DNA from 3 places in the Sporosarcina sp. FSL K6-6792 genome. Region 1 is predicted to be linked to each of the others. Evidence: predicted binding sites of a transcription regulator. Region 1 holds the regulator's gene; each other region holds the start of a gene.

Region 1 (3,286 bases):
AGTTACTTCGGGAACTATATCCACGGTTTCTGGAATTCAGTCGTTGGGAAGAAAGATGTCAAGTTGCCATCTGATGAAGGAACAGAGGCGAATGTAAGCCCGATTTTTGACGAGAATGGTCATATGTATTACTTCACAGACTTTACAAGTCCAAAAGAAGGTGTCGACTCGATGCTTGGCTATGCGTTGACGGATGGTAAGACAGGAAAAGCAACGTATTATTCAGGTAATCTGGAAGAGTCCTATATGGATTCGCAAGGGGCACTGCAGATTATCGAGAAGAAATTCATTGAAAAGAAATGGTCCGGCGAAATGCCGGTCTTGTATAACTTCTACGGAGAAGCGAGTTGGTTAACGCCGGTGCTCGATTCAAATGGATTCCTGCAAAATTACTTCATTGTATCAGCAGCGAATCCGGAAATATCGGTTTACGGCAATACGCCGAACGAAGCATTGAAATTGTATAAGACAGCTCTTCAGCGCGGAGGTAGCAGTGTAGATGGTAGCTCGAGTGCGGAAGAGGCGAAAGCGGCTGTAACGGTCGTACGTGTATTCAAAGAGCGCGTCGGTGATTTTACACTTGTTTCGTTTTTAGCGGATGATGGACGCAACTTCATCGTCTCTTCGGAAGCTGTGCCACTCTCAATCTATATTCAAGAGGGCGATAAGCTTGTTGTGACATATTTAGAGACGGGTGAACTATTCTTGCCTGTGAAAGAGTTGACGAATGTTAGCGTGGAATAACGGAAATGGAGTGCAAGGCGAATTCGCCTTGCACTCCATTTTTAGTTGCTATATATGTTGAATTAAAGAATCCCATTGAATCTACTGTGGCGCTCAATAAGGAGAGAGTATTAATTGGGGGTGTGGATTGTAGAACGCTTGGCGCTTTGGCGACCCCGTTGCTGCGCCTGCACTAGGGTGTTTATTATCGAGAGAAATGTGGTTTTGAGATGTATATGCCGAGACTATAATGTGATTACTAGTTGATACTACTTATAGTCAAGAAAGACGTACTCCAACTTGCAGATTTCATCACAGATAATGAAATGCTCTTTCTCACATTGACCATCCAGCGAAGGCGCGTCTTCGTGGTAGCCGGAGCGATAAGCCACTGAAAAAGTTCTTTTTTGATAGTAAGAACTAGTTGATTGTAGTGAAGAGCGGCGACTCCGGCGGGAACAGCGCGAGCTGAAGACCCCGCAGGAACGCAGTGACGAGGAGGCTGAAGCCGTGCCCGCGGAAAGCGTCCGCTCGGAACGGAAATCAACGGTATTGAAGGAAATTGTACTTTTTCAGTGCCTTGGCTTATCGCGGGAGGCATCCACAAAGCGTCGAAGCGGTATTGATAGGAGTCCAAGTATTAGACTTTTCAGCGGCCTCCAAAAAGCCCTTGTAAAGCGTATACATCGTATTCCTCTGTTCAACATATATAGAAAACTATAAAGTCTCGTACAGTGGATAACCTGCAAAAGGAGCTATTCCACGTCCGAACTCCTATGCTTCTGAACAGGCGCTTCCGCTTTTGTTTTTTCGTACGGTTAAAACGTATTGTCACATGCCGATACTTGTTAAGTCTGGTGCGTATCGATTGCGGAACATGCGGAATATCATGTACAATCAAGTCAAAGATAGTCAAAGTCAACGGCTTATCCCCCGTATGAAAGAGGTGAGGGTATGAGAAACATTTCCGACATTATTGAAGGATATTTGAAAGCAATAATCGAAGAGGGACAGTGTGGAACCATCGAAATTAAGCGCAATGAAGTCGCTGAAAAGTTCCAGTGTGTCCCGTCTCAAATCAATTACGTTATTAAGACCCGCTTCACGGCGGAGCGTGGTTATGCGGTTGAATCGAAGCGTGGAGGCGGTGGCTACATACGTATTTTCCGCGTTCAGGCGAATTCCCGTAAAGAATTGATAGAACATATTTTAGGCGGTATCCAATCGGGAGCCTCTTATACGATGGCTTTAGATGTCGTTTACAGACTAATTGAAGAAGAAGTCATAACGGAGCGCGAATCAAAGCTCATTCTTGCTGCGGTTGATAGAAGAACTATCCATCAGCCACTTCCAGACCGCGATATCATGCGTGCACGCATTTTACAAGCAATGCTCTTGACGCTTATTTACGAACAGCGTAACTAATCACCAATCCAACTGATATGAGGTGGCTTTCGATGATATGTGAAAATTGTAAAGAACGAACTGCGTCCATTACGATTACGCAAGAAAGTGTAGTCGGATCGCTGGAACGCCATTTATGTGAGAAATGCGCATTTCAATCACAAACATTCCATTTCGACCCCAATCAAGAGCCGTTGTCCATTCAGCAGTTCCTATCTCACTGGTTTAGCGGTTCTGATCCTTTCCAGGCACAACCGCAAACGCGGGGAGAGTCGTTTGAAGGACCCGAATGTCCCTCATGTGGTTTGACGTTTCCGAAGTTCCTCGATATTGGAAAGTTTGGCTGTGCCGACTGTTATGACACATTTCGTGGCAGCTTACCGCAAGTTTTTGGCAAGCTTCACAATGGGCATTCAACTCATACCGGGAAAGTTCCGGTTTCATTTAATGAAATATATGCAGTTAAAAAGAAAATTGAAGAGATCCGAGTGAAGATGAAAGAGGCTGTAGAAGCTGAGCATTTTGAAGAAGCGGCAGCTTTGCGTGATGAAGCGAATACACTAAAGCAACACCTTTCCCTTGGAGGTGAAGAAAACGATGTCGATTGAAAAATTCATGCGTAACGCGGTAACCCCTTGGATGACTGCTTACGGAGAGCACTCAGACATCGTTATGTCGACGCGAATTCGACTCGCGCGCAACTTGACGGGCTATCGTTTTCCTATCGCGTTCACTGAAGAAGAAGCGATGGCGGTAGACAGAGCGGTTACGGGTGTTTTACTTGATACCATGCAAAGTGGCTATTCCTATACTAAGATGTCTGATCTTCCTGCATTGGAACGCCAAGTACTTGTTGAAAAACATCTGATCAGTCCGCAACTCGCAATTCCTGACAGGCATGGCGCAGTTCTTCTATCAGAAGACGAGACCATAAGTGTCATGGTGAATGAGGAAGACCATATCCGCATTCAATGCATCTATCCTGGGTTACAGCTTGAGGATTCCTATAAACAGGCTGATCAGGTTGACGATTACCTTGAAAAAGAACTGCCGTATGCTTTTGATGAAGACTTTGGTTATTTGACAAGCTGTCCATCGAATACGGGAACCGGTATGCGCGCATCTGTGATGATGCATTTACCGGCACTTACAATGACGA
Region 2 (3,286 bases), 670 kb from region 1:
ACGACTGGAACAGCAGCATCAGCCGAAAACACTGCTGAGTTTAACGATGTAAAAACAATCAGACATGCCGTCACCAGTATGCGGACAGCTTTTCTAATCATTCCTTGTCATCTCCAAAATCGACATTCGGTACTTCATTTGCAGCTGCATCGGCTTTAAAGTATTCCTTTTCATCATATCCGAAAATGGATGCAACGATTTTTCCAGGGAATCTTTTTACTTGCCTATTGTAATTGGCGACTACGTCGTTATAATCCTTACGCGCAACGCCCAGACGGTTTTCAGTTCCAGCCAGTTCATCCATCAACTTAGTGAAATTTTCATTTGCTTTTAAATCAGGATAATTCTCGACGACGACAAGGAGACGACTAAGCGCACCCGATAAGTCAGCGTTTGCATCCGCTTGTTCTACGGGCCCATTTGCTCCGGCAAGTCTTGCACGGGAATCTGCAATGTCACTGATAATCTCTTTTTCATGGCTCGCGAAACCTTTAACCGTGCTTACCAAGTTCGGTATCAGATCGAGCCTCCGTTGTAGTTGATTTTCAACTTGTGCATACGCCTGGTCCACATCTTCTTCTAAATTAACGAATTTGTTATAACTTGGAACCAGTATCATAGCCAAAACTGCAAGTATAATTACGATTACCGCAATTGGTCCTAAAACTTTTTTCATGTTAACACTCCTCACGAGTTAGTTACTTTCATTTACCCTATCGCACACCGTACCGAAACTTTTTCTACAGTAGTATATACAGTATGACGATTGAAAAGGTTTCATTTATTCTACGGCAACGTTTATTTATAGCCACAAAAAAAGGCTTCCCATAATGGAAAGCCGACTTTTGTAGAACTTATTTAGATTCAGGTTTAGTTTTAGCTCCGTCTTTCATGTCACTGCGTGTAATAATATGGTCAATTAAACCATACTCTTTCGCACGTTCAGCTGTCATAAAGTTGTCGCGGTCCGTATCTCTCGCAATTACTTCAACCGATTGGCCAGTACGCTCAGCAAGAATCAAGTTTAGTTTTTCACGAGTGAAAAGGATATGTTTTGCAGCAATTTCAATTTCTGTTGCTTGCCCTTGTGCTCCACCTAATGGTTGGTGAATCATTACTTCTGCGTTAGGAAGCGCATAACGTTTCCCTTTAGTACCCGCCGCTAGTAGGAACGATCCCATAGATGCAGCCATCCCCATACAAATTGTTTGGATGTCAGGTTTGATGAATTGCATTGTGTCAAAAATCGCCATACCAGCAGTGACGCTTCCCCCGGGGCTATTAATGTAGATGGAAATATCTTTATCCGGATCTTCTGCTTCTAAAAATAGGAGTTGAGCAACGATAGAGTTCGCAACGTTGTCATCGATTCCACTTCCAAGCATGATGATACGGTCTTTCAATAGACGTGAATAGATGTCGTAAGCACGCTCACCGCGGCTAGTCTGTTCAATTACTGTAGGTATTAGATTCATTCTATTTCCTCCTTCAAGCTGGATAGTGTTGTCTACCTATTGAAACATAACTTCGTTTCAACTGTAACTTTATCATACATAGTATGGTCAACGAAGGTCAAATATAACGCTTTCAAAATAAGCATTGCATTCATTGAGCTACACCAGTATAATGAATCTAGTCTGCTGCAAAAGATAGCCGATTTGTAACGCCCTCGTGGTGCAACGGATAGCACGTGAGCCTCCGAAGCTTAAGATGTGAGTTCGATTCTCGCCGAGGGCATATCCCAGTATAAGGTTTATACTGTAAAATATTCGTCTGCTTTTAACAAGCAGATGAATATTTTTTTGTCGTATTTTTGGGGAGGGTGCTGCGATAGTTTACGGACTTTCCATGACTTCGGGGCGCATCCCCATGAATTCACACCCTATTGCCATGACTTCGGGCCACATCTCCATGAATTCACACCCTATTGCCATGACTAACCGCTCCTGCCATGACTATTTATCTCCTCGCCATGACTTCGGGCCACATCTCCATGACTTCACATCCTATTGCCATGACTAACCGTTATTGCCATGACTATTTATCTCCTCGCCATGAGTTCGGGCCACATCCCCATGACTTCACACCCTATCGCCATGACTTCACACCCTATTGACATGACTAACCGTTATTGTCATGAATTCACATCCAGTCTCCATAAAAAAACCGTTACCACTTGTCGTTTGACAGCGCTAACGGTGATTGTTTTATTTAATTTCCATTTTCAACAAGAACTGCGAGTGATTCTAGAGCCTGTTCTTCGTCAATTCCTTCTGCAATCAACGTAACAGTCGTGCCGCGCGCGATGGCTAGGCTCATGATCCCCATTATACTTTTAGCATTTACTTGGCGTTCTTCTTTTTTCAAAAATACGTCTGACAAAAACCTATTTGCCTCTTGGACAAATAGTGCTGCTTGCCTTGCTTGCAATCCTGATTTCAACTTCACTTCAACTATTCGTTCTGCCATGACAGCGCCAGCTCCTCTCTTGGTTCGACAGTGGATTTACCGACTACCGATTCCCCCATTGCGAAGATTTTCCGCAATTTCTTCAATTTTTCTTAAGCGATGGTTCACACCTGATTTACTTACCATTCCACCCGAAACCAGTTCTCCAAGTTCCTTCAACGTAATATCCTGATTGTCGACCCGAAGCCTTGCGATTTCTTGTAATCTATCTGGTAATTCAGCAAGTCCAATCGTACTTTCAATAAACTTTATATTTTCAACTTGGCGCTGTGCTGCACCAATTGTTTTATTCATATTCGCGGTTTCACAATTCACAAGCCTGTTCACACTATTCCGCATATCGCGTATAATTCGTACATCTTCAAACTTCATTAAGCTCACATGCGCGCCGACGATGCTAAGGAAATCCGATATTTTTTCAGCTTCTTTCAAATAAGCAATATACCCTTTTTTCCGTTCAATCGACTTCGCATTCAAATGGTATTTGTTCATCAGATCGACTAAGTCTTCACTATGTTCTTTATATATCGAAAAGATTTCAAGGTGATAAGAAGATGTTTCCGGGTTATTCACGGAACCCCCTGCCAGAAAAGCCCCCCGCAGATAAGCGCGTTGACAGCATCTCTTTTTAACCAATTCCTTTGAAATCTCATTTTTAAATTGAAATGTTCCCGTCAGGATTAGTAGTTCTTCCAAAAGAGCTTTTGCTCCACCTCGAATCCGGCAAATGTAAACGTTATTTTTTTTCAAGCGCATCTTTTTTCGAACAAGCAACTCTACTTTATAAGGATACAATCGTTTTAAATTCGTATATAGG
Region 3 (3,286 bases), 1.8 Mb from region 1:
GGCTACGACGAATTGCTTTTGCGATTTTATCGACCGCCTCTTCTTGACCGATGACTTTTTTGCTGAGATTTTCCTGAAGACCTTTCATTTTCACTTGTTCTGCTGCTTGTAGTTTTGTCACAGGAATTCCTGTTTTCTCTTCGACAATTAACTCAATATCTGCAACAGAAACTTCTATTTTTTCCGCTTCCCCACTCTGTTTCGCTTCTTCCAATTGTTTACGTAATTGAATTTCCTCAAAACGTAAATTTGCCGCTTTTTCATAGTCTTCCACTTCTGCTGCTTGTTCTTTTTCTTGAATGATTTCGCCGAGACGCATACCAATTGAATCTAAATCTGAATTAGTGGTGACATGTGTAAGGTTTAAACGTGACCCGACTTCATCCATCAAGTCAATCGCTTTGTCCGGTAAAAAACGATCTTGAATATAGCGTTGTGATAAGGTAACAAAAGCTTGCACCGCTTCATCTGTATAGCGTACTTCATGGAAAATTTCGTAACGTCCTTTTAACCCGTTTAAGATTTTAATCGTATCTTCTGCAGATGGTTCCTTGACGATAATCGGTTGGAACCGACGTTCAAGTGCAGCATCTTTTTCGATTTGACGATATTCTTTCAATGTCGTTGCCCCAATGAGTTGCAAGCCCCCCCGTGCTAAGGCTGGCTTCAAAATATTGCCGGCATCCATTTGCGATCCTTCTGTTGAACCTGCACCAACGAGCAAGTGAATTTCATCGATGAATAAAATTACATCTGTTCGTGCTTGAAGTTCTTCAATTAGTTGTTTCATCCGCTCTTCAAACTGACCACGAATGCCCGTATTGGTAACAAGTGAAGCAACGTCTAATAAGTACACTTCTTTATTCAGTAGTTTCATCGGTACATCGCCTTCGAGGATTTTTACTGCGAGCCCCTCGGCGATTGCTGTTTTACCAACTCCAGGCTCACCTATTAGCACTGGGTTGTTTTTATTTCTTCTATTTAGCGTTTCGATGACACGTCTCACTTCTTGATCACGTCCGATGACCGGGTCTATCAGTCCTTTTCTTGCTTCGTCTGATATATTTTTACCAAGTTGGTCTAACAAACCGTTGCCGTGACCTTCTTCTGTTTGCTTTGTTTGAGTTTTTGCCTGTTGGCCACCGTTTGCTTTGAAAAAGTGATTCGCATTGTCACTAAATGACGGCATCTTGCCTGCCTGTAATTGACCTTGGATTTCTTGAAAGCACGTAAGACACATATTGATGTGCATACCTTGCTGATTCACTTGAAATCTTAAACTCATCGTCGCTTCGTTTTTACCACAATGTTGACACTGCATATTCGTTTCCTCCCTTTATCTTCATTTATCTATCCCGCTTGGCTTTGACTATATTTGATCTATGAATTTATTGTACACTGACCTTTTTTGACTTTCAAGAAACTTGCTTGAATGTCTTTGATTTCCCCAATGAATCCTCATGCCCAAACAGAGTTTCAACATTTGGGATTAGTATCGGATGAAGCTGGGCAACCGCAACAAGTCTAAATTGTGTATACCGAAAGTATGCGTGCTTACAAAACAATAATGTCTAGTGTATCATTGACATTTCAAGTCAATACCTAGAATTTGAAATAGGAGTGATCCTCTTGACCAGTACAATTATTTTAAATGACAAAGTAATTGATTTATGTAGTTATGAAGACGAAAAAGTAAATGGATTATATAAAGTTTCAGTTGAATTTAACGTAACAAGTGATGATTACCATGACATTACAACTTTACTTTACAATGGAACTTTTGACGTGAATATTCCTGAGCAAGACTTACTTTTTAGAGGTACGATTCATAATTATTCTACTTCCATTACAAATTTGTACGTAAAAGATCAAATCGGAAAGTTTAAATTGACTTTGTTAGAAGTGAGTCATAAAGAAGAGGAGTAGAATGGAGTTTAACGAGATTAAGCATATTTGTTCAGTTCCCGTTCTCTTTAAATAAAAATCGGTACCTATGCAACAAATAACAACGAACAATTCATACAATTACATAAGAATTTAAATGACACTAGATATTGAAAAAAATACCTAGCCCATGCCTAATAATCATGTAATTATAGTGGATTATCAGAATTGTTCCATGCATAGGTACCTGATATTTATTTTAGTCAGGATTTATAACAGCAATTGAATGATCGCTTCTTTCATTTGTTGAGCTGCTTTCTCTACTGTTGAGCGAGAGCAAGCAAGGTTCATACGGACAAATCCTTCGCCTCCAGGGCCAAAGACATACCCTTGATTCAAAGCGACTTTTGCTTTAGAGAGGAACAATTTTTCCAACTCTTCGGGCGTGAGTCCCAATTCCCGACAATCAATCCAAGCCAGATAAGTCGCTTCTAGTGGTAATACTTTTAATACGGGTAAATTGGATTTGAAATACTTCGTAATGAAGTGCAAATTTCCTTCAACATAGTCAAGAACTTCCTCCAGCCATTGTCCACCGTGATTATACGCGGCCTCTGTGGCAAGTGCACCAAATGAGTTCGACATAGTAACAGCGTATTTATCGCCTTCCATTACAAACTTCTCTCGTAGCGCTTTATTGGAAATTATGATATTCGATGTTTGTAAACCAGCAAGATTGAATGTTTTACTTGGTGCCGTACAAATGATGCTATTGTCAGCAAACTGTTCTGAAATAGCCGAAAATGGAATGTGTTTTCCAGGTTTGAATACAAGATCTTGATGAATTTCATCGGATACAACAAGGACTCCACGTTCCAGACAGATGTCACCGAGCCGTTTAAGTTCTGATTCCGTCCAAACACGGCCACCAGGATTTTGTGGATTACAAAGGAGAATCATTTTAACCGAAGAATCTATTTTTGAAATCAGATCTTCAAAGTCCATCTCAAATCTACCTTCATTGAACAGAAGTGGATTATATACGACCTGCCGATCATGATTTTGAATCGCTTTCATGAATGGATAATATACGGGCGGTTGAACAATGATTTTGTCACCTGGCTCACTAAAAGCTTGGACAATTAAATTTAAAGCGGTAACGACCCCTGGACTATGACAAATCCACTCTTTTTCTATTACCCAATTATGGTGGTCTTTCATCCAATCGATTATAGCTTCATAGTAGCTTGGCTTCCTCGTCGTATATCCAAAAATACCGTGTTCTGCTTGGGACTGGATTGCTTTGACTACTTCATCTGGAACTTTAAAATCCATATCCGCAACCCAAAGCGGAAGCAACTCTTTTTCACCGAACAATTCCTCTGTTGCATCCCATTTCACA

Evidence for each region. The regulator CtsR, encoded in region 1, represses protease genes until heat stress. The targets are predictions, from matches to a motif close to ATGGTCAATAAAGGTCAAACA.
Region 2: a site for CtsR is predicted at 1,559-1,579, ahead of clpP (ATP-dependent Clp endopeptidase proteolytic subunit ClpP). Genes of this name have one in related genera too.
Region 3: a site for CtsR is predicted at 1,396-1,416, ahead of MKZ26_RS21970 (ATP-dependent Clp protease ATP-binding subunit). Genes of this name have one in related genera too.

What each region holds. Positions count from the first base shown of each region.
Region 1 covers NZ_JBBOSA010000001.1:2,756,689-2,759,974, reverse strand. Annotated here, with positions in the region: gene MKZ26_RS13560 (hypothetical protein) at 1-744, shown strand, start outside; gene MKZ26_RS13555 (CtsR family transcriptional regulator) at 1,678-2,148, shown strand; gene MKZ26_RS13550 (UvrB/UvrC motif-containing protein) at 2,181-2,735, shown strand; gene MKZ26_RS13545 (protein arginine kinase) at 2,725-3,286, shown strand, end outside.
Region 2 covers NZ_JBBOSA010000001.1:2,088,925-2,092,210, forward strand. Annotated here, with positions in the region: gene MKZ26_RS10080 (TPM domain-containing protein) at 1-101, opposite strand, end outside; gene MKZ26_RS10085 (LemA family protein) at 98-676, opposite strand; gene clpP (ATP-dependent Clp endopeptidase proteolytic subunit ClpP) at 855-1,475, opposite strand; tRNA gene MKZ26_RS10095 (tRNA-Arg) at 1,666-1,737, shown strand; gene MKZ26_RS10100 (HPr family phosphocarrier protein) at 2,212-2,469, opposite strand; gene whiA (DNA-binding protein WhiA) at 2,506-3,286, opposite strand, start outside.
Region 3 covers NZ_JBBOSA010000001.1:4,588,228-4,591,513, reverse strand. Annotated here, with positions in the region: gene MKZ26_RS21970 (ATP-dependent Clp protease ATP-binding subunit) at 1-1,321, opposite strand, end outside; gene MKZ26_RS21965 (DUF3219 family protein) at 1,630-1,926, shown strand; gene MKZ26_RS21960 (MalY/PatB family protein) at 2,155-3,286, opposite strand, start outside.